Regions from separate parts of the Streptomyces sp. NPDC051243 genome, predicted to be linked through region 3. Evidence: riboswitches for the same ligand, from Rfam matches in the RefSeq annotation. Region 3 holds a riboswitch; each other region holds the start of a gene.
The links. A riboswitch is a leader RNA that binds a small molecule or an ion and turns the genes downstream of it on or off. The one in region 3 is predicted to bind cyclic di-AMP.
Positions count from the first base shown of each region.

Region 1: another riboswitch for cyclic di-AMP. It lies ahead of ACIBAG_RS20000 (LysM peptidoglycan-binding domain-containing M23 family metallopeptidase); the one in region 3 lies ahead of ACIBAG_RS42015 (M23 family metallopeptidase).
Region 2: another riboswitch for cyclic di-AMP. It lies ahead of ACIBAG_RS39875 (LysM peptidoglycan-binding domain-containing protein); the one in region 3 lies ahead of ACIBAG_RS42015 (M23 family metallopeptidase).

Region 1 is NZ_JBITES010000007.1:318,467-326,152, forward strand. It holds gene ACIBAG_RS19995 (alpha-galactosidase) at 140-2,209, shown strand; cyclic di-AMP (ydaO/yuaA leader) riboswitch at 2,517-2,675, shown strand; gene ACIBAG_RS20000 (LysM peptidoglycan-binding domain-containing M23 family metallopeptidase) at 2,680-3,642, shown strand; gene ACIBAG_RS20005 (DUF6250 domain-containing protein) at 3,975-4,691, shown strand; gene ACIBAG_RS20010 (SGNH/GDSL hydrolase family protein) at 4,835-5,620, shown strand; gene ACIBAG_RS20015 (TetR/AcrR family transcriptional regulator) at 5,862-6,461, opposite strand; gene ACIBAG_RS20020 (Glu/Leu/Phe/Val dehydrogenase dimerization domain-containing protein) at 6,581-7,686, opposite strand, start outside.
Region 2 is NZ_JBITES010000021.1:44,097-51,782, reverse strand. It holds gene ACIBAG_RS39885 (carboxymuconolactone decarboxylase family protein) at 1-326, shown strand, start outside; gene ACIBAG_RS39880 (HAD family hydrolase) at 459-1,289, shown strand; gene ACIBAG_RS39875 (LysM peptidoglycan-binding domain-containing protein) at 1,321-2,052, opposite strand; cyclic di-AMP (ydaO/yuaA leader) riboswitch at 2,058-2,243, opposite strand; partial or broken gene ACIBAG_RS39870 (CocE/NonD family hydrolase) at 2,513-4,311, opposite strand; partial or broken gene ACIBAG_RS39865 (peptide MFS transporter) at 4,337-5,722, opposite strand; gene ACIBAG_RS39860 (polyprenyl synthetase family protein) at 6,065-7,075, shown strand; gene ACIBAG_RS39855 (CHRD domain-containing protein) at 7,382-7,686, shown strand, end outside.
Region 3 is NZ_JBITES010000024.1:20,419-28,104, forward strand. It holds gene ACIBAG_RS42000 (PrsW family intramembrane metalloprotease) at 1-1,138, shown strand, start outside; gene ACIBAG_RS42005 (aldo/keto reductase) at 1,169-2,113, opposite strand; gene ACIBAG_RS42010 (hypothetical protein) at 2,274-2,438, shown strand; gene ACIBAG_RS42015 (M23 family metallopeptidase) at 2,560-3,591, opposite strand; cyclic di-AMP (ydaO/yuaA leader) riboswitch at 3,603-3,760, opposite strand; tRNA gene ACIBAG_RS42020 (tRNA-Met) at 4,084-4,157, opposite strand; gene ACIBAG_RS42025 (dihydrofolate reductase family protein) at 4,221-5,360, opposite strand; gene ACIBAG_RS42030 (MarR family winged helix-turn-helix transcriptional regulator) at 5,444-5,959, shown strand; gene ribA (GTP cyclohydrolase II) at 6,088-6,732, shown strand; gene ACIBAG_RS42040 (S8 family serine peptidase) at 6,808-7,686, opposite strand, start outside.

The DNA of each region.
Region 1 (7,686 bases), on a different contig from region 3:
TGCGGCCGACGGGATGCGCTCTCGACCATACGACATGGATTCCTGGGGCAATGAGTTGTCCACAGGCGTTGCATCGGAGCCGCGCGGGGCTTGATGATGTTGACGCTTGATCGGACCTGTTCGAATGTGTGAGGGCTTGATGCTGGAGATCTCCGACCGCGGGCGTACCTGGGTTCTTTCCGGGCCCACCAGCAGTTACGCCCTTCACCTCACGGAGGGCGCCGAGCTGCTGCACCTCCACTGGGGACCGCGTATCGCGCTCGCCGACGCCGAGGAGCTGGCCGTGCGCCCGCTCCCGGACTACTGGCCCTTCGAGTCGCAGCTCGACGGACGTGAGGAGTACCCGGTCGAGGGTGGCCCCCGCTTCGTGCGCCCGGCCCTTTCCGTGCGCACCGACGAGCGGCGCGGCACCGAGTGGACCTTCGAGGCGTACGAGACCGAGGGCGAGGAGCTGCGGCTGCGGTTCCGGGACGGCGGGCTGGGCATCACCCTGCACTACCGGATGCGCGACGACGTCGTGGAGCGCTGGGTGACCCTGGACAACCAGGGGCCCGACCTGGAGCTGCTGCGCGCCGACTCCGCCACCTGGACCCTGCCCGAGCGCGAGGACTGGCGGCTGTCCCAACTGCACGGACGCTGGGCCGCGGAGTCCCGGCTGACGCAGTCGCCCCTCACCTACGGTGAGAAGGTCATCGGCAGTCGCCGCGGCCACACCGGGCACCCGCTCCTGCCCTGGGTCGCGCTCGACACCGACGCCACCGAGGAGCGCGGCGAGGTGTACGGCTGCGCCCTCGCCTGGTCGGGGTCCTGGCGGATCGCGGTGGCCCAGCTGCCGGACGCGCGCGTGCAGATCACCGGCGGGGTCGGGTACGACGACTCGGGTCTGCTGCGGCTGGCGGCGGGGGAGTCGTTCGTGACCCCCGTCTTCGCCGGGCTGTGGAGCGACGGCGGCTTCGGGGGCGCGAGCCGCGCCTGGCACGCCTACCAGCGCGCCCATGTCATCCCCGACGCCGATCAGGACCGGCCGGTGCTCTTCAACTCCTGGGAGGCGACGGAGTTCGACATCTCCGAGGAGCGGCAAAGGGCCCTCGCGCGACGGGCCGCCGCGATCGGCGTGGAGCTGTTCGTCGTCGACGACGGCTGGTTCGGGGCGCGCACCAGCGACCGCGCCGGGCTCGGCGACTGGACGCCCAACCCGGACCGCTTCCCGTCCGGCCTCAAGCCCCTGGCCGACCATGTACACGGCCTCGGCATGCAGTTCGGCATCTGGGTGGAGCCGGAAATGGTCAATCCGGACAGCGAGCTCTACCGGGCCCACCCGGACTGGGTGCAGTACCAGACCGGGCGAAAGCGGACGGAATTCCGCAATCAGCTCGTATTGAACCTGGCCCGCCAAGACGTCCAGGAATACCTCTGGAACCGGCTCGACGAGATCCTCTCCAGCGCTCCCGTCGACTACGTGAAGTGGGACTTCAACCGCTGCTTCAGCGATGCGGGCTGGCCCGGTGAGCCGTACCCGCAGCGGCTCTGGGTCGACCACGTCCGCGCCTTCTACGCCCTGTTGGACCGGCTCCGCGCCGCCCACCCGGGCGTCGCCTTCGAGTCCTGCTCGGGCGGGGGCGGCCGGATCGACCTCGGCGTGCTGAGCCGTACGGACCAGGTGTGGACGTCCGACAACACCGACCCGCTCGACCGGCTCGCCATCCAGCACGGCTTCAGTCAGATCCACCCGGCGCGGGTCATGGCCGCCTGGGTCACCGACAGTCCGAACGACCAGCTCAACGGCCGGGCCAGCTCGCTGCGGTTCCGTTTCGTGAGTGCCATGGCCGGGGTGCTCGGCGTCGGCGGAGACCTCACGCAGTGGACCGAGGGGGAGCTCGCCGAGGCGCGGGAGTGGGTGGAGCTCTACAAGGAGATCCGGCCCGTCGTGCAGCGTGGCGACCTCTACCGGCTGCGGCCCCCGCGCGGCGGGCTGAGTGCGGTGCAGTACGCGCTCGGTGACGAGACGGTCGTCCTCGCCTGGCTTCAGGCGCAGAGCTACGGCGAATCCGTACCGGCGCTGCGGCTGCGTGGGCTCGACCCGACAGCATCGTACGAATGCCGCGAAACGGGCGAAGTTCACCGAGGTGCCGTATTGCTGCATCACGGACTGCGCACCAACCTGCGCGGCGACCTTGATGCGACAGTTATCCGCCTGCGCCGCATCTAGGGGTTCTGTCCGAATTGACGCCTTCATTCCAACTCGCTCTGAAGCAAAGGAAGCTGGAGCGGAGTCGCGTGAGGAGCGTCATATTCGTGACCGTGCGTCGCCCGTCATGTTCATGTAATTCCCCTGCTTTTCAAGGGGTTTTGAGTCGGGCGGCGCATCAATAATTCACGCAGGGTGACCGAGAATTCCCACAAGGGATCAACAGGAACGCATTCGGACGGAACCTCTCACTTGTTCCCGTGCGTCTTCCTCGCTTACGTTCGCCACCAATCCGGACGGACGCCGAATCCTGCCGCCGACCGGAGCCCGCGCAAACTCACCCGACCATGGCAGGAGCGGGGGACCCACAGGTAAAACCGCCTGTTCCGGTCTCCGGAACAGGCTTGGGGTCAAGTCGCGTCCCGACGCGGCCGGGCATCTCCAGCCCGCACCCGACAGCTCACCTCGCAGGCGCCGGAGAGGAATTCGCCATGCCCGCGAAGGGTAAGCACCGCCGCCCGAAGTCCCTGCGCTTCACCCGCTCCATAGCCGTCGCCGGAACCGGCGGAGCCGCTCTCGCCCTCCCGCTCATCGGAGCCACCGGCGCCCATGCCGCTCCCGCGCAGTCCGTTTCCGGAAAGGCCGTTCAGACACTTCCGGTCGCTGAGAAGAAGGCGGCCGAGAAGAAGGCCGCAGAGAAGAAGGACGCGGCTCGGAAGACGGGTGTGCGGACCTATTCGGTGCAGGTCGGCGACTACCTTTCGAAGATCGCCGACGAGCAGAACGTCAGCGGTGGCTGGAAGAAGCTCTACGCCGACAACCGAGAGGCCGTCGGTTCGGACCCGTCGCTCATCCACCCCGGTCTGAAGCTCACCATCGGTGGCAAGAAGGCCGCGACGAGCACCCCCAAGTCGTCGCCCTCTTCCCCGTCTTCCTCTTCTTCGCCCTCGAAGTCGTCGGATTCCTCGGATTCTTCCGCCGCGAAGTCCTCCGCGACCAAGACGACCAAGGCTGCCCAGAGCGCCGGGGCGACCAGCACCGCCAGTGGCTTCAGTGCCCCGCTGTCCTCGGCCGCCGTCGGCACCGCGTACAAGGTGGCGGGCAGCATGTGGTCCAGCGGCTACCACACCGGCGTCGACTTCTCCGCTCCGACCGGCACCTCGCTGAAGGCCGTGGGCGCGGGCACCGTCGTCTCCGCGGGCTGGGCCGGCGCGTACGGCAACCAGGTCGTCATCCGGCTCGCCGACGGCTACTACGCCCAGTACGCCCACCTGTCCTCGCTCTCCGTCTCGGCCGGCCAGACCGTGACCGCGGGCCAGCAGATAGGCCTCTCCGGATCGACGGGCAACTCGACCGGCCCGCACCTGCACTTCGAGATCCGCACCACGCCGGACTACGGCTCGGACGTGGACCCGGTCGCCTACCTCCGCTCCAAGGGTGTCGCCATCGGCTGATCCCCCGCCGACCCTCCCCGCTCGAGGCTCCTCTCGAGCGGGGGCGGACCCCACGCCTGACACGCTGCCGCAGGCCGGACCCCGATCCCCGGGTCCGGCCTTCGGTGTGTCCGGGCTCGATCGGTCGTGAGCGCCGCATTGCGTTCGTGTGGCGGGCATGTCCGGAGTGTCGACAGGAGGGGAGGCGGGAAGGCACAGTGATCGGCGCAGCACTGCAAGCGCTTTCTGCTGCCCGCGTCAACTCCCCTGTCCGGCGGGGGCGGTGACAAGGCATCGGAGGGCGCCCGTCATCCGCACGGCTGTCTGCACCCTCCCGGAAGGAGCCGTCCCCAGTGACAACCACGCGTAGAGCCTTCGCAGCCCTGGCCGTTGGCGCCGCTCTGACCGCCCTCGGCCCCGCGGGCACCGCCGGCGCGGCCCCGCGCCATCGCGGGCTGATCGCGCACGACGACTTCCGTCACGGTCTCGGCCGGTGGGCCGTGGAACTGGAGAAGGGCGGCACCGTCACCGCCTCGCGCGGGGTACTGGAGGTCGACGTGCCCGCGGGCGCGACGATCTGGTTCAGAAAGCGGCTGCAAGGCCCGTACGCCATCGAGTACACGGCCGTGCCCATCTCGGCCGGCGGCGTCAACGACCGCGTCTGCGACCTCAACAACTTCTGGAACGCCACCGACGTCCGCTCCCCGGACGACCTGTTCGCGACCAGGCGAGGCGGGGCCCTGGCGGAGTACGACCACCTCAGGACGTACTACGTCGGCTACGGCGCCAACACGAACACCACCACACGGCTGCGCAGGTACGTCGGTCAGGCCGGGGTCCGTCCGCTGGTCTACGACTACGCCGAGCCGCTGCTCGTGGCGAACGAGCCCCACCGGGTCCGGATCGTCTCCGACGGCCCGACCGTGCGGTGGTGGAACAACGGCCGGCTCGTCTTCGACTTCACCGACCCGGAGCCGTACGGCGGTGGGCACTTCGCCTTCCGGACCACCTGGAGCCACTTCCGGTTCAGCGACTTCCGGGTGTGGCGATTGAGCCCACAACAGCCCTGATCAGAGGCTTATTCCAGATTTGGTCAACACTTGGGGAGTGGCTTATCTCACCGTCCGTCAACCCTTCCTTACGGTCGCGTAGGTCACATTCGAAGGTGAATCATGCCGGTGTGACAGGCGATTCGAAGAGTGACAGCAGATCAGTGATCGGGTCGTACGTCGCGGTGGGGGACAGCTTCACCGAGGGCGTCGGCGACCCCGGCCCCGACGGGGCGTTCGTCGGCTGGGCCGACCGCTTCGCGGTCCTGCTCGCGGACCGGCGCCCCGAGGGCGACTTCGACTACACCAACCTGGCCGTCCGCGGCAAACTGCTCGACCAGATCGTCGAGGACCAGCTCCCGAAAGCCGTGGAACTGGCCCCGGACCTGGTCTCGTTCTGCGCCGGCGGCAACGACATCATCCGGCCGGGCACCGACCCCGACGAGGTGGCCGAGCGCTTCGAGCGGGCGGTCGCCCGGCTCACCGCCGCGGTCGGCACCGTCATGGTGACGACCGGCTTCGACACCCGTGGCGTGCCCGTGCTGAAGCATCTGCGGGGCAAGATCGCCACCTACAACGGCCATGTGCGGGCCATCGCCGACCGGTACGGCTGCCCGGTGCTCGACCTGTGGTCCCTGAAGACCGTCCAGGACCGCCGGGCCTGGGACGACGACCGGCTCCACCTGTCTCCCGAGGGGCACACGCGCGTGGCGCTGCGCGCGGGCCAGGTCCTCGGTCTGGAGGTGCCGGCCGACCCGGACCAGCCCTGGCCGCCGCTCCCGCCCCGCGGCACCCTCGAGATCCGCCGGGACGACGTCCACTGGGCCCGTGAGTACCTGGTGCCGTGGATCGGTCGGCGCCTGCGCGGCGAGTCGTCGGGGGACCATGTGACGGCCAAGGGCGCGCTGTCGCCGGACGACATCAAGTCGCGGATCCGGTCGGTGGCTTGACGGTCGTGGCTTGAGGCTGCGCGTCGGCGGTGCGGGCCGTGCCCTGTTCGAGGGTGCGGCCCACGCGGCTGTCATGGGGCCTGTTCGGCCGTCGTGGGGCCTGCGTGGCTGTCGTGGGGCGGCCCATCGCCGAGGAACGGCAGGGGCGGCACGGCTGTCATCGGCCGCCCGCCCGGCGCCGAGGACGATTCACACGGCCGTCGTGGGCGAGAAGGGACCGACCACTCGGCCCGCGGTCACCTCACCGCGCCGATGTGGTCAACGCCTCCCGCTCCAGGCCCAGTTCCCGGGCGAGCGTCTCGTCCACCCACTCCTGGGCACGCGCGCGAGACACCGCGCCGGGGTACGACGTCAGCTGGACGGCCAGCCCGTCGAGGAGGGCCGTCAGACGCAGGGCCGTGCCGGTGGGGTCCGGGCAGCGGAACTCGTCGGCGGCCACGCCCTCCGCTATGACCTCGGCGATGGCGGCCTTCCACTGCCGGTCGAGGTTCCGTGTGACCTCGCGCAGCGCGGGCTCGCGCAGCGCCGCCGCCCAGCCCTCGATCCACAGCCGCCAGCCCTTGGCCTGCCCGGTCGGCGCGTACCAGCGCACGGCAGCCCGCAGCCGTCGTAGCGCCGTCGTACGCCGACCGAGAATCCTGCGCAGATGACCCAGGTCGCCCTCGGCCGCATGGGTGAACGCGGCGGCGACCAGTTTCTCCTTCGTGGCGAAGTGATAGAGCACCAGCGCGTTGCTCACCCCGAGCGCCGAGGCCACGTCGGCGATCCTGACCGCCGCCACTCCCCGTGCCTCAATCTGCTCGACGGCGGCACGCAGCAACTCCTCACGTCGCTCCGCCACGCTCAACCGCACTCTTGTCACTCCGTCACCCTAAGGCCTGGGCACGGGCGGTTTCCTGGCTGCCGCAGGGCGGAGTGCCCTGCGGCGGCCGTCATCGGTGACAGCCGAACCGCCCGCCGTCAGCGATGCCGGCCGAACCGCTCGGCGATCACCGGCAGCCGGTCCGCCGCGATGGCGTGGGCGGCGGCGCGGGGCGTCGTCCCGTCGGCCTCGGCGCGGGCCAGCGTGAGGTCGGTCAGAGCCCGCATCGAGCGTCGTACGTGGGCGAAGGCCTCGTCCGCGTCGGCGCCGATGTCGCCGAACAGCGTCCACCACCACCAGGCGTTCGTGGCCGAGTTGACCACGACGTCGGGCAGTACGGTGACGCCCCGCGCGGCCAGCAGGTCCTCCGCATCGGGCCGTACGGGCATGTTGGCCGCCTCGGCGATCCAGCGGGCGGTGATCCGTTCCTGGTTCGTGGCGTCGATCGCGTACGAGACGGCCGCCGGCACCAGCACCTCCGCCTCGGCCGCCAGCCAGGCGCCGCCCGGCAGCTCACGGTCGCCGGGGCGCAGCGCGGCGCGGTCGACCGTGCCGTACGCGTCCCGCGCCGCGAGCATGGCGTCGACGTCGAGGCCCGCCGGGTTGGCGATCGTCCCCTTGATGTCGGCGACCGCCACCACCGTGAGCCCCGCGCGCGTGAGGAAGCGTGCCGTGGCGCCGCCCATGGTCCCGAAACCCTGCACGGCCACGCGCGTCCTCCAGTACGGCACACCGGCCCGGTCCAGGGCCGTGAGCACCGACTCGGCGACCCCGCACCCGCCGACCAGCTCGTCGAGCCCGCTGCCGTCCACCTCGACCGCGAACGCGTCCGCGAGCCGCCCCCGGGCGCCGGCCTCGTCGTCGAGCAGCGGATACACGGCCTGGATGGACGAGACGAGCCCCGCCTCGGCCGCCGCCCGGTCGACCACGTCCTGGCTGAGGCCGAGGTCTTCGCCCGTGGTCCAGAAGCTCTCGATGTACGGCCGCATGGTCCGCAGGTAGCGCACCAGCAGCCCGTAGGCCTCAGGATCCCGGGGATCGCAGTCGATGCCGCCCTTGGCGCCGCCCAGGGGGACGTACCGCGCCTCGGGGTCGTAGTGCAGTGCTTCCTTCATGCTCATGCCGCGGGCGAGCCCGGCGACCTCGTCCAGCGTGCAGCCCGGCCGCATCCGCAGCCCACCGCTGGACACGCCGCGCACCAGCC
Region 2 (7,686 bases), on a different contig from region 3:
TCAACGGCTGCAGCGCCTGTGTGCACGGTCACACGGTCAATCTGCGCAAGGCCGGGGCGAGTGACGAGCGGATCGATGCCGTTGCCGCCTGGCGGGAGGCGCCCTACTTCACCGACGCCGAACGGGCCGCGCTGCAGTTGACGGAGTCGGTCACTCGCCTCGCCGACCGATCCCACGAGTCGGTGCCGGACACGCTGTGGGATGAGGTGGCCGACCACTTCGCCGAGAAGGAACTGTCGGCTCTCATCCTGCTCATCGGCGTGATGAACCTGTTCAACCGCGTCAACACCACCATCAAGGAGCCCGCGGGCACCACATGGGGGTGAAATCGCAACAGGCGGCAGGCAGTTGCGGCGCGCGAACCGAACCCGAACCGGAGCAGGTGTCAACACATGTGAACACAGCAGCCGTCCGGTTCACGTCGAGTCGATGGGGCGTCCTGTCCGTATTCTCTGATCATGGCCGCACCTATCGCATATTCACTCATCGCCACTGACCTGGACGGGACGTTGCTCCGAGGCGACGACACCCTGTCGGACCGGTCCATCGACGCGCTCGCGCTGGTGGCGGCGGCCGGTGCGCAGCACCTCGTCGTGACGGGACGGCCGGCGCCCAGAGTGCGACCGCTCCTCGACGACCTGGGCAGTACGGGGCTCGCGGTGTGCGGACAGGGGGCGCAGTTGTATGACGCCGGCGCGGACCGGCTGCTGTGGTCGGTCACGCTGGACCGGGAGTTGGCGGAGACCGCGTTGGGCAAGATCGAGGCCGAGGTGGGGCAGGTGTACGCGGCCGTCGACCAGGACGGCGTCGACGGCCTCACGCTCATCGAGCCCGGCTATCTGATGCCCCACCCCACGCTGCCGGCCGTACGTGTGCAGTATCGCGACGACCTGTGGTGCGAGCCGATCAGCAAGGTGCTGCTGCGTCATCCGAGCCTCTCGGACGACGAGTTGGCGGCGACGGCGCGTTCGGTGGTCGGCTCGCTCGCCACCGTCACCATGTCGGGGCCCGGGACCGTCGAACTCCAGCCATGCGGCATCACCAAGGCGACCGGTCTCGCGCTCGCCGCCGAGCACCTCGGCCTCGGGGCGCACGAGACCATCGCCTTCGGGGACATGCCCAACGACATCCCGATGTTCGACTGGGCCGCCCGCGGGGTCGCGATGGCCAACGCGCACCCCGAACTCAAGGAGGTCGCGGACGAGATCACGTTGTCGAACGAGGACGACGGCATCGCCGTCGTCCTCGAGAGACTGTTCGCGGGTATCTTGGCCGACTTCGTCCAGTAGGGAGCGTTCGTCGGTCAAAGATGCCTTTTGTCTAGTAAGGCCCGTTTACGTTGTCGATCGAGCCGTAGCGCGCGGCCGCGTAGTTGCACGCGGCCACGATGTTCGCGACCGGGTCGAAGGGGTCGTACACCGTGCCCGGCACGTGGTAGGCGGCGAAGGTCGGGTCGATGACCTGCAGGAGGCCCTTGGACGGGGTGCCCGCGGCGGCGTTGGAGTCCCAGTTGTTGATGGCGGACGGGTTGCCGGACGACTCACGCATGATGTTGCGGTGAATGCCCTCGTAGGATCCGGGAATTCCGTTTTGGGACATGATGTCCAGGGCGTTGCGGATCCAGCCGTCGAGGTTGTTCGGGTACGACTTCACGGAGGACTGGGTGGCCTGGGCGACGGAGGACTTCTTGGCGGGCGCGGACGCCTTGTCGGCGGTCGTGCTCGCCTTCTTCGTCGCGCGGACCTTCAGGTCGAGGCCCGGGTGGATCAGCCGGGGGTTGTCGCCGACGGCCTTGCGGTTGTCCTTGTAGAGCTGCTTCCAGCCGCCCTGAACGTCGTACCGGTCCGCGATGTCGTAGAGCGTGTCGCCCTTCTTCGTGGTGTACGTGACGGACCCGACCTTCGCCGGGGCGGAGGCCTGGGCCGTCTCCGCGGCGTTCGCGGTGGACACTCCCAGGAGCGGGAGGGCGAGCGCGGCGGTGCCGGTTCCGGCGGCGACGGCGTGGCGGGTGAGCGGGTTGGTGCGGGGGCGGCGGTGCTTGCCTCGGGCCATGGCGCTGTTCCTCTCCGACGCCTGCGAGGTGAGCTGTCGGGTTCGGGCGGGGAGGTGCCCGGCCGTGCCGCCGTGTGGCGGCGCGACTTCACCCCTAGCCGCGGCCGGTGCGCCATCAAGGCGACCGGTGCGGCGACTTACCTGGGTCCCCCGCTCCTGCCGTGCGTGTGTGAGTGCGTCGGTGGATGACTCGGGCGGCGGCAGGATTCGGCGTCCGCCCGACGAGCGGGAACGTATGCGAGAGCACATGCCCGGAACAAGTGCCATGGTCGCCCGTCGTGCGGTTGACCATGGTCTGGCGTGAATGGGGTGCTTGATCCTTTGCGGTTGCCAATCTTCAACTTGCGCTTGCTGCAAGGAAGGACGCGGTGTGCCGGGTCGGGCGGGCGGTCGTCCGTGCGTGACTCAACTCACTGGCATCCACAAGAGCGGCAAATCGGGCAATGGGTCCAACTCGCGTTTAACCGGCTGTCCGTGGAGTCCGTTTCTCCCATGTCCGGTGGAAAAGTACCTCTTCGCCCTCCAGGCCGATCACCTCGGTGGAGGTGATGAAGTCCGTCCGGTCGCAGCTGATCTGCGAGCGAGTGCGCACCGTGGCGTTCCACGCCGACTCCGGGCGGTGGGTGGATCGACCAGTACGAGCGGGTGCGGGCCGACAGGGGATCCGACTCGTTGATCGTGTACGTCTCCAGCGCCTCCTCGGTGAACTCCAGACCGTCGGGGTACACGCGCGTGCCGCCGTACCGAGGGTCTACCTCCAGGCGCCACTCGCCCTTGGCCACGTCCCGTAGGACGAGCCGCTCGGGGCGCGGTTCGTCCAGCGTGACGGGGGCGTTCACGCCGAGCGGCGGCGCCTGCTCCGGGTTCCTCGAAGGTGATCGCTGCCTCGTGCAACGCACGTGCACGTACTGGAAGTTCCAGGGAACTCCCGGCCGGTTCGAGGGTGAAGCCCGCCGCCGAGTCCGGCCGGGGCCAGATCCACGGCCAGTACGCGGAGGAGACGGCGAGGCGGATGCGGTGGCCGGGCGGGAAGGCATGGCCGATGCCGCTCAGCTCGAAGTCACGTCCCCGGCGGCGCCCGGCTCCTACGGCACCGCATGGTCGCGGCCGTGGCGCGCCGACAGGTTCGGCATGCCCCGGGTGACCAGGGTCGAGGAGCCGTCCGGCGCCACGTCGCAGAGCCGGGCGACGACCTGCCCGCGCGGCACCTCCGACGTCAGCCGCAGCCGCACCTTCGGCCGCCCCGACACCCAGGTCTCCTCGCCCGCTTCGAACTCGAAGTGGCGTACACCGTAGCCGGGCGGTGCGAGTCGCTGACGCACACGCGCGGCAGGGGCTCGGACATCACGCCCGTGTCCTTGCCCTTGAGCCAGTGGTCCCACCAGCGCAGCGTCTCCTGGAGGAAGCCGATCGCCGGGCCCGGGGGCAGGCCGCGGTCGGGGTACTGATGCGACCAGGGGCCGATCAGGCCGCGCACGCGGTCGGCGGGCAGGTGCTCCACGAGTCGCGGCACCGTGTCGCGGTACGGGTCGTGCCAGCCGCCCACCGCCAGGACGGCGGCGTCGATCGCGCCGTAGTCCTCACAGACGCTGCCGTGCCGCCAGTAGCCGTCGCGGGTCTGGTGGCCAGTCAGGTGTGGATGAACGGCTCGACGGACTCCAGGCGCGCCAGCCACATGTCGCGCCCCTCGCCGGCGTACCGCGGATCGGGCGGCCGGGAGACGAAGGCGAGCATCGTCGCCGCCCAGGCGTGCATGTCTACCGCGAGGACGGAACCTCCCAGGTAGTGCACGTCGTTGTCATAGTGATCGTACGTGGAGCGGACCGTGACGATCGCCTTGAGCGGCTCGGGCGCGAGGGCCGCGATCTGGAGGGAGTGGAAGCCGCCCCAGGAGATGCCGAACATGCCGACCCTGCCGCCGCACCAGGGTTGCGCCGCCGGCCAGTTGACGAGCTCGACCCCGTCGGCCAGTTCCGTCGCCGAGTACTCGTCCGTGGGCATGCCCTCGCTGTTGCCGTGCCCGCGGATGTCCACGCGCACGGAGGCGTAGCCATGGCCGGCGTACCAGGGGTGGCGCTGGTGGTCGCGGGGCGCGGGTCCAGTCGGTCAGGCGGTACGGCGGGTATTCCAGGAGCGCCGGTACGGGCTCGTCGGTCAGCGGGCGTCACACGCGACGCGCGTACAGCAGGGTTCCGTCCGGGGCGGGATCCGGAGGTCGTCATGGGTCGTCTTGAAGGGGAAGGACGTACGGATGTGCATGAGCGGGTCCCCCGTCGTGTCGGCGCACCGGGTGCATCGTGCGGCGCAGCCAAGGTGCCGCGGCCGTCACGGCCAGCCCCGCGGCCACCGCGATCGCGCCGTTGACGCCGAAGTGGGCGGGCTTGGAGACGTCGTCGTAGAGCCTCACCGTCTGGGCCTGGATGCCGTTGGCGAGGGCGAGGAACCACAGGGACATGGTCTGGCCGGCGAAGGCGGCCGGGGCGAGCTTCGTCGTGGCCGACATGCCCGAGGTCTCCCGAAGGATGTCGCCGAGGCCGAGCAGCAGGTACGAACCCACGATCCACCAGACGGACATGAGGTGGCCGTCGGAGGAGTGGCCTGCGGTCGGCAGCACCATCAGCAGGAACGACAGGCCGCCGAGCGCCGCGCCGATCGCGATCTTGTTGGACGCGTGCGGCCGGCGGTGCCGCATACGGACCCCCAGCGCGGCGACGACGGGGGCGAGGGCGACCGCCAAGGCGCCGAGGGCGGAGGCGTACCAGCTCGCGGGCAAGTCGAAGCCGAGGATCGTCGTCTCGGCGTTCGTCGAGGCCAGCACCATCATCGTGGAGTACGCCTGGAAGAGGACGAGGTTGAAGGCCGTGGAGGCGAGGATGAGGACGACGTACGGGCGCAGCCGGCCGCGCTCCTCCGGAGTCGCCCGTGGGCTCGCGGACATCACCGCGAAGTAGGCGACCGGGGCGATCACCGAGACGAGGGTGAGCAGGTCGACGAAGCGGCCCATGGTGAGCCGGCCGGCGGTGGCGAGGAGGACGGCGAGCGCGGTGGCGGTGGCCGGACCCGAGGCGATCAGACGGATCGCCCGGCGCATGGCGTCAGGGGCGAGCGCGAACTCGGCGGCGTGCTTCCGGCCGGCCAGGTGCCGGCGGCCGACGACGTACTGGACCAGGCCGAAGGGCATGCCGATCGCGGCCGCCGAGGAGCCCCAGTGCCAGCTCCTCTGGTCGCCGAGCCGGCCGGTGATCAGCGGGCCGGCGAAGGCGCCGATGATGATCGCCACGTAGGAGAGCGCGAAGCCGGCGTTCCGGCGTTCGTCGTCCGTGCGGTAGAGCTTGCCGACCATGGTGGCGACGTTGGGCTGGGGCAGTCCCGTGCCCGCGCTGATCGGGCCGAGGCCCAGCCAGGTCGTGCCGGCGGCCGGTACCGCCATGGCGTAGTGGCCGCCGGCGATCAGGACGCCGCCCAGCGGGACCACTCGGTGCGAGCCGAGCACGCGGTCGGCGAGTCAGCCGCCGGCGATGGAGACCAGGTAGACGAGGGTGCCGTAGGAGGCGGAGACGGAGGCGGCGGAGACGGAGGCGGCCGAGACGGAGGCGGCCGTTTCCGCGGACATGGCCATTCCGCCGGACGAGACCGCGTCGGCGAAGTGCAGCACGAGGATGGCCTGCATACCGAGCAACGAGAGGCGTTCCCAGACCTCGAGGCCGGACAGCGTGAGCAGGCCTCTGGCCTGGCCGAAGAAGGCGCGTTCGTCGCGGGGCGGGGGCCCGCTGCCGGGCTCGAAGTCGACCTCGGCTCGGGACACGGGCCGCTGCTTCCCTATAGGTCGATAGATATCCGGCCTTATCAGGTGATCAAAAACATACCGGTCGTGATCCGATACCGCCCATGGTGGACGGGTGGGCGGCATCGGTGATCGAAACGTGACCGGATACGCTGACTTGAGTGATGGCAGCGACCTATCGACAAACCGTGTAACCGCCAGAAGACACCAGCAGACAGGAGACCCCTCGTGACCGTCGTCGGGCCGTTCGGGCTGAGCGTGCGGGACCAGGCTCTGGAAGCCGATGTCCAGGCCGGATTGGCGGCTGTCGAGGAGGGATTGCTCGAAGCCACCAAGAGTGAGGTCCCCTTCATCACCGAGGCCGCCCAGCATCTGGTGCGAGCGGGTGGAAAGCGATTTCGGCCGCTGCTTGTGATGCTCGCTGCCCAGTTCGGGGACCCGTATGCGCCGGGCGTCGTGCCGTCGGCGGTGGTGGTGGAGCTGACCCATCTGGCGACGCTGTACCACGACGACGTGATGGACGAGGCGGCCGTGCGGCGGGGCGTCGAGAGCGCGAACACCCGCTGGGGGAACTCGGTCGCCGTACTGACCGGGGACTTCCTGTTCGCCCGGGCCTCGCACATCCTCGCCGACCTCGGGCCCGAGGCGGTGCGGGTGCAGGCCGAGGCGTTCGAGCGGCTGGTCACCGGGCAGATCCTGGAGACGGCGGGCCCGCAGGACGGGCGGGACCCCGTTGAGCACTACCTCGATGTGCTCGGCGGGAAGACCGGGTCGCTGGTGGCGGTGTCGTGCCGGTTCGGGGCGATGATGTCGGGCGCCGACGAGACGGTGGTCGATGTGCTGACCCAGTACGGGGAGCGGTTGGGTGTCGCCTTCCAGCTGGCGGACGACGTACTGGACATCGCGAGCGACTCGCACGAGTCCGGGAAGACGCCGGGAACGGATCTCCGGGAGGGGATTCCCACGCTGCCCGTGCTGCGGTTGCGGGAGCGGGCCGAGCGGCTGGGGCTGGCGGAGGATGTCGCGCTGTGCGAGCTGCTGGACTCCGATCTGAGCGATGACGCGCGGCATGCAGAGGCGTTGACCGCGCTGCGGGCGCATCCGGCGTTGGAGCAGGCTCGGCGGGACACGGTGCGGTACGCGGAGGATGCGCGGGCTGCGTTGGCGCCGTTGCCGGACATTGATGCCAAGGCTGCGCTGATGGAGCTGTGCGACGCCGTGGTGCATCGGGCTGGGTGAGGGGTTTCGCCCCCGCGGCTTCGCCCCCGCCGCCCCTACCCGTCCCATCCTCCAGGGGCTCCGGGCTCCGTCTCTTCGACCCCGGGTGCTCCTGGGGGCTGCCGTCCCCAGCCCCGCTTCGGCCCCTGGATGGCGTTGCCCCGCAAAAAATGGACTCGCCCTCAAACGCCGGACGGGCGACCGAGAGTATGTGACGCACGACACAATGTTGGACTGAGTCCAAACTAAGATCGCCTCCGTATCAATGCCCAGAAGCTGACGCAGGGGGCGTCAGCTGCAATACGGGGAGACAACAACATCATGGGCATGAACGCGACGTTCTCGAAGCGCCGTAAGAGCCTGATCGTCACCGCTGTCGCGGTGGCCGCCGTCGGCGGTGTGGCCGCCGCGGTGATTCCCGCCTTCGCCGCCGGAGGTGACCGTGCTGACCACGCGGGCCACGCCGGAGGCGACGCGCGGGGGATCGTGAGTCAGAGCGGGATCGCCGGTGGCGGTACCGGGGGAACCGTCCTCGCCGCCAGTCTTCGCGGGGCCAACGAGGTGCCCGTCCCGGGCGGACCCGCCGTCGGGGACAAGGACGGCGCCGCCCTGCAGTTCGTGAGGGTCAAGGG
Region 3 (7,686 bases):
GCCCCTGCTCGTCGCCTCCTTCCGCTGGCTGGACCGGGTCGAGCCGGGCCCTTGGCGGAATCTGGTGTTCTCCTTCGCCTGGGGCGCCTTCGCGGCGGCACTGATAGCGATCATCGCCAACAGCTTCGCGACCCGGTGGATAGCGATAGCGACCGCCGACCCGTCGCACGCCGACACCCTCGGCGCGACCGTCATAGCGCCCATCGTGGAGGAGACGGCGAAGGCGGTCGCCGTACTGCTCGTCTTCCTCTTCCGCCGACGGGACTTCACCGGGATCGTCGACGGCGTGGTCATAGCCGGGATCACCGCAACCGGCTTCGCCTTCACCGAGAACATCCTCTACCTCGGTACCGCCTTCGGCACCGACCAGCTCTCCGGCGACCGCGGCATCGCCTCCGTCACAGCGGCGACCTTCTTCGTCCGCGTGATCATGTCGCCCTTCGCGCACCCCCTCTTCACGGTCCTCACCGGCATCGGCTTCGGCATCGCGGCGCTGTCGGGTCCGCGCCAGCATGTGCGCCGCGTTCTCCTCCCGATCTCCGGGCTGCTGCTCGCCATGGGCATGCACGCGATGTGGAACGGCTCGTCGGCCTTCGGCGAGTACGGGTTCTTCGCCGTGTACGCGGCCTTCATGGTGCCCACGTTCGGACTGCTGACCTGGCTGGTGATCTGGACACGGCAGCGCGAGCTGCGCACCGTGCGCGAGGAACTGCCCGCGTACGTCATGGCCGGATGGCTGGCCCCGAGCGAGCCCTTCGCGCTCGCCTCGATGCGGGCACGGCGGATGGCCCGGCAGTACGCACGGCGGCGCGGGGGGCCGACGGCGGCCCGGGCGGTGGCGCAGTACGAGGCCTACGCCACGTCGTTGGCGTTCCTACGGCACCGGGGGCGCCGCGGGCGGGCCGGCGCGGACTTCGCCGTACGGGAACGGGAGCTGTTGCACGAGCTGTGGGGGCGGCGGGGTTTCGCCCGCCCGGCGCTGGAGCACGCGGTGACGGCTGCGCAGGCTTGGCCGGCCTACCGGTACGCGGCGCCGGTGCCGGGCCATTGGCAGCCGCAGCCCCAGCCCCAGCCATACGGGCAGGGTTACAGCAGTCCGGCGGCGCCCTACCCCGCGTACAACCCGTACCGGACGTAGTGAAGGGCCGCGCATCGCGGCCCCGCTCAGTCAGGCGGACGCCGCCGTCAGCCTGCCCACCTCCTCCTCCGTCAGCCGCAGCTCCCCCACGCCCAGCAGTGCCGGCAGTTGCCCGACCGTGCGGGCCGAGGCGATCGGGGCCGCCACCGTCGGCTGGGCGGCCAGCCAGGCGAGGGCCACCGTGGCCACCGGGACCTCGTGGGTCTGGGCGATCTCGTCCAGGGCGGCCAGCACCCGGCGCCCCCGCTCCGTCTCCAGGTGCTTGCCGGCGCCCGCCGCGCGGGGGCTGCCCACCGTCGTGCCGGCGCGGTACTTGCCCGTGAGGAAGCCGGCCGCCAGGGCGTAGTACGGGATCGCCGCGAGGCCCTCACGCTCGGCGAGGTCCTGGAGGGCGCCCTCGTAGGTGCCACGGGAGACCAGGTTGTAGTGGGGCTGGATGGCGACGTAGCGGGCGAGGCCCTCGCGGTCGGAGAAGGCGAGGGAGGCCTCCAGTCGCTCCGCCGAGATGTTGGAGGCGGCGATGTGCCGTACCTTGCCGGCCCTCACCAGTTCGTCCAGCGCGCCGATGATCTCCTCGACCGGCACTTCCGGCTTGTCGAAGTGGGTGTAGTAGAGGTCGATGTGGTCGGTGCCGAGGCGGCGCAGGGAGGCGTCCGCGGCCGCCTTGATGTTGGCCGCGGTCAGGCCCTGGAAGTCGGGGTGCTGGCTGACCTTGGTGGCGATCACGACGTCCGAGCGGTTGCCCCGCGCCTTCACCCACTTGCCGATGATGGTCTCGGACTCGCCGCCCGCATTGCCCTCGACCCACGCCGAGTACGAGTCGGCCGTGTCGATGAAGTTGCCGCCCGCCGCCGCGTAGGCGTCGAGCACGGCGAAGGACTGGGCCTCGTCGGCCGTCCAGCCGAAGACGTTGCCGCCGAGGCAGAGTGCGGAGACCTCGAGACCGGAAGAGCCGAGCTTGCGAAGAGAAGTCATGCTCTACGTCAACCGCCGTGCTGGAGCGCCCCATTCCGGCACGGCGACAAAGTTCCCGTAAACCCTGTGGGCACCCCCCCGCCAAGCGGAGCATCTAGGCTGGGGGAAGGTTTCTTCCGTACGGGGTGAGGGCCGGTCAACTGGCCCTGGGGGGACGGCGATGAGCCGAAAGAAGGGCGTCCTGTGGCTGCTGGCCCTGGCCGCCGTCGCGTTCACCGTCACCGTCGTCTGGGGCTTCATCCGGCTCGACAACGACGTCGACAACCCCGAGGGCGGCTTCTCGGGCTGGCAGTGCGCGAGCCGGTCCGGCAGCTGCGATCCCTGACCGCTGCCACGAGCCCGAAACGCCGACGAGGGCAGACTCTGCCTCGCCGGCGTTCACGACGCGTCCTCCCGCCGGTCCGCACGACCGACGTCTCCAAGCGATCAGGAGATCGCCCCCGGGGTCAGACCGAGAGTCCCTTGCCCTGCAGCCAGGCCATCGGGTCGATGCCGTTCGTGCTGCCGTCGGGGTGGACCTCGAGGTGCAGGTGGGCGCCGGTCACGTTGCCGGTGGCGCCGACGCGGCCGATGACGTCGCCCGTGTTGACCTTCTGGCCGACGCTGACGCTGATCGACGACTGGTGCGCGTACCAGATCTCGGTGCCGTCCTCGAGGGTGAGCACCGTCTTGTAGCCGTAGGAGCCGTCCCAGCCGGCGAAGGTGATCGTGCCGGTGTGCACCGCCTTGATCAGCGTGCCCGACGGGGCGGCGAAGTCGAGGCCCGTGTGGTAGCCGGAGGACCAGTAGGCGCCGGCCTGGCCGAAGGTCGAGGTGACGGTGTACGAGGAGGTCGGCAGCGCGTACTGCTTGGCCAGCTCGGCGAGGCGCTCGGCCTCGGCCTTCTTGCGGGCCTCCTCCTCGGCGGCGGCCTTGGCGGCGGCGGCCTTCTCCTGGGCTTCCTTCTCCGCCTTGGCGGCCGCGGCGGCGGCCTCCTTCTCGGCGGCGGCGATCGCCTCCGCGGCGGCCTTGTCGTCGATCTGGTCCTGCTGCAGCTCGGCCTGCGCGATGATCCGGCTGCGCAGCGCCTCACCGGCGTCGGTGCTGGTGCCCTGAACGCTCTCCTGGGCCGTCTCCCCCATGGTGCTGAGCGCGGTGGTCGCGTCCTCGGCGGCCGCGGCGGAGTCGTCGTCGGAGATCAGCGGCAGGTCCGGCATGGTGATGGCGACCGGCGGCTTGCCGCTGTTCGCGCTGGCCATGCCGCCCGCGCCGACGGCGGCTATGACGCCGACGCCGAGAACCGTGGAGCTGCGGGCGAGTCCCCCGCCACGCTGCTTGGCGACGCGGTGCCTGCCACGTACGGGACGAATGGACTCCGCGGTGGGGTTCCACTCCTCGAACGGGCCCTCGTCGGTGCGGTAGCGGTCGTAGCCGAAGGTGTCGGTGCTGCGCTGACTCGGCACGAACGGGGCTTGCGTAGCAGGCCTGTTGGACGCCACGTGGGCGTACTCCTTTCCTTCCTTCTCGCCTACCGGGTTAGCTGACGGGTTCGGAGCAGGAAGGTCTCCTACGCGCGTATACCAACCGTGACTTCACGGTGGAATCCGCGCGATTCACCCCAGGGTGGTGGTTCCCCGGCTCCCTTGCGGGACTCGGCGCGTGAGCACGGAGCCGCCTCTTGTGACGGCTGGGACGACCGCGCTGCGTTATCGAACGTTAATAGACCCGGGGTGCGGATTCCAAGCTGTTCCACTTGATCATTAACGATTTTCGCCTGGACTTACGGGTCATGAGCGGGCCAAATCGGGCGAGTTGGCCACGGCTCAGGAGGCACACAGGTATTGACGGTATGTCAGTTGTTATCGGAGGGCGGTCGCCTGCTCACGGCAGGTGACAACGATCAAGGGCGCCGTACGACGACTTCGACGGAGACGGGGTGGGAAACACTCAGGGCCGGAACTGACTGATCAGTTCCGGCCCTGAGTCTTCAGTAGCGGGGACAGGATTTGAACCTGCGACCTCTGGGTTATGAGCCCAGCGAGCTACCGAGCTGCTCCACCCCGCGTCGGTGACTCCATAGTACGCCATCGGCGGGACCCGAAGCACACGGCTTTCCGTGACCCCTCTCTCATCGGAACGACAGGTGCGTGTTCGGCGCCTTGGCCCGCTCCTCGTATTCCGGCAGCACCACGACATCCACTCCCTCGGCCGCCAGCACCCCGGTCCCGTCCGCCCCCGTCACGAACGTGTCCGGCTCCCGCCAGGCCGTCACCACCCGCCGGACCCCCGCCGCCAGGATGAGCCGCGCGCAGGGCATGGGCCTCGAGGCGCGGCGGGTGCAGGGTTCGAGGCTGCTGTACACCGTCGCGGACGCCAGCCGAGGATCGTCCGGCGCGATCTTCGCGAGCGCCGCCTCCTCCGCGTGCACCACGAGGTCGCCGCCCTCCCTGGAGTACCCGCGCGCCAGCTCGGTCCCGTCGGCGGCCACCACCACCGCCCCGACACTGAACGCCGTCTCCGACGGCGGGCACTGGGCCGCGAGGTCGCACGCCCGGGCCAGCCAGTGCCGGTCGGCGGCGGAGGGCAGGACACCGCCTCCCGGCGCCGTGGGCTCGTAGCGCATCAGCACGACGTCCTCGATGCGCCGTGTCTCCAGCAGGCGCAGCCGTCCGCCCTGATATCCGCCCGGCCCGAACAGCCGCGGCGCGTCCGGGTCGCCGACGAACAGCGGCGCCAGCACCAGCTGCAGCTCGTCCGCGAGCCCCTGCTGGAGCAACTGCGTGTGGATCGTGCCGCCGCCCTCGACCATCAGCCGCTCGACGCCGCGCGCCTCGCGCAGGTGCGTCAGCAGAGCCCGCCAGTCCAGCTCCGCGCCCAGCGCGACCACGTCCGCCGCGACCGGCGTCCGCCGCAGTCGCTCGGCGCCCTTCTCCGTCGTGTAGACGATCTTCCCGCCGCCCGTGTGCCAGAAGTTCGCCGCCGGATCCAGCTCGCCGGACGCGCTGACCGTGACCTTCAGCGGATACTCGGGGCTGCCGGAAGCCACCCGCGTGGCCCGGCGCTCGGCCGAGTTCACCAGCAGCCGCGGGTTGTCCGCCCGGATCGTGCCGGCGCCGACGAGGATCGCGTCCACGGAGGCCCGCACCTCGTCGACCCGGTCGAAGTCGGCGGGGCTGGACAGGAGCAGGCGCTCGGCGGTGGTGTCGTCGAGGTATCCGTCCAGGGAGACGGCGGCGGAGAGCAGGACGTAGGGGTACGACGAGGGCATCGGCGCGCTCCCTTTCGGAGCCGGAGTGGAACCGGGGCAAGGCGGGGCTTGGTTCAAGTTTGAAACAAACCTACACTGGTGGCATGACGACTCGCTGGCTCACCCCCGATGAGCAACGCGCCTGGCGCGCGTACATCGCCGCCGCCATGCTCGTGGAGGACGCGCTGGACCGGCAGCTCCAGCAGGAAGCCGGCATGCCCCACCTGTATTACTCCATCCTCGCCACCCTGTCCGAGGCACCGGAGCGCCGGCTGCGCATGACCGACCTCGCGGAGGGACTGAAGATCACCCGCAGCCGGCTGACATACGCCGTCTCGCGCCTGGAGAAGGACGGCCTGCTGCGGCGCGAGAACTGCCGCTGGGACAAGCGGGGCAGCATCGCGACGCTCACCGACGAGGGGATGCGGGTCCTGGAGAGCGCGGCGCCGGGTCATGTCGAGACCGTACGGGCGCTGCTCTTCGACCGGCTGAGTCCGGAGCAGGTCGGGCAGCTGGAGGAGATCTTCACGGTGGTCGGCGAGGGGTTCCAGGAGGAGGGCGCGGGTGCCGCCGCGGATGACGTGCCGTGGCGTCGGCGTTCCTCCAAGTCCTGTTCGTGACTTGGGCGACTTGGTGACCCGCACGACAAACTTGTTGCTTCAAATTTAAAGCATGGGGTAGGGTCCTGGTCCGAGGAGCTGCTTCAAATCTGAAGCAGACGGCCACGTACGGAACCCGGAGAACCCGCATGCCCGACTTCACCGCCGCCGCCACCCAGCGCGCCCGCGTCCGGGTCCCGCTGCGCTTCCACGACGGCTACCGCGTCGACACCGAGTTGGTCACCTTCCACGGCCTCGCCGACGGCCAGGAACACGTGGCCGTCGTCCTGGGCGACCCGGCCCCCGGCACCACCCCGCTGGTCCGTCTGCACTCCGAGTGCCTGACCGGCGACGTCTTCGGCTCGGCCCGCTGCGACTGCGGCCCCCAGCTGCGCGAGGCCGTCGAGCGCATCGCCGAGCGCGGCGGCGTGCTGCTGTACCTGCGCCAGGAGGGCCGGGGCATCGGCCTCTACAACAAGCTCGACGCGTACGCCCTCCAGGACCAGGGCCTCGACACCTACGCCGCGAACGCCGCCCTGGGCCTGCCCGAGGACGCCCGCGACTACACGGCGGCCGCCCAGATGCTGACCGCCCTCGGTATCGGCGAACTCGACCTGCTCTCCAACAACCCCGACAAGGCCGACCAGTTGCGCGCCCTCGGCATCGATGTCCGCGACCGCGTCCCGACCGGCGTCTTCGCCACCCCGGACAACGTCCGCTATCTGCGCGCGAAGGTCCTGCAGACCCAGCACACGCTGCCGCTGGGCGAGCTCGCGGGGCTCAACGCGGGCTGAGCGACGGCGAGACGGCAAGACGAAGGGGCGGGCGCCCGGCATCGGACGCCCGCCCCACAGTCGTAGGTACGACGACTACGGCGTGACCTTCTCGATGGTCACCCCGCCCACACCGGCGGTCGTCCCGCGCGTGTTCACCAGCCGTACCTCACCGAAGAGCTGCCGGCCCTCGGGCACGGCCCGCGCGACGGTGACGTTCGCCGACACCTTCGCGGTGTCGCCCGTGCCGAGCTTCACCGGCGACTCGTCGACGGTGACCGAGCCGAGCGCGGTGGAGAAGAACGCGTCCCGGTAGTCGAACTCGGTCGAGCCGGACGGCACCTCGAAGCCGACGACCTCGACGGTGTACGTACCCGCGGCCGGGTTCGCGACCGAGACCGCCTCCTCGGAGTCGCCGTCCGCGGACTGGCCGACGAGCTTGCCCGCGGCGTCGTACACGTTCAGGTCGAGGTCGGAGCCCAGGTCGGAGACCTTGCCGATGGCGACGTCCAGCGACGTGGTGCCCTCCGGCACCTCGACGGTGCTGGTCTGCGTGGCGCCGTGCGCGATGGTCGGCCGCGCGGTCTTCGACGAGCCGAGCGCACCGCCCTTGAGCTTGCCGTCGACGGCCTCCAGCTTGTTGGTCACCGTCCAGGAGGCGGCGACCGGGGTGCCGACCTTGGCCTCCGGCACGGTCACGGCGGCCGGGTCGAAGGCCGCGGCGTAGACGGTGGCGTTCAGCTTGTACGGGTTGTCCAGCAGAGCCGACGTACGGCGCGCGTCGGCCTCGATCTCCCAGACGCCGGGCAGCGGGTCCTCGTAGGAGGCGATGTCCGTGGTGTTCGGGTCGTTGTCGGGGACCGTGACGCCCCACGGGCTGATGGCGCTGAACTTCGCCAGGCTGCCGTCCTTCAGACCGCCCAGCGTGACCTCGAGCGACTTCGCGCCCTCCGGGACGGTGACGAAGTACGACTT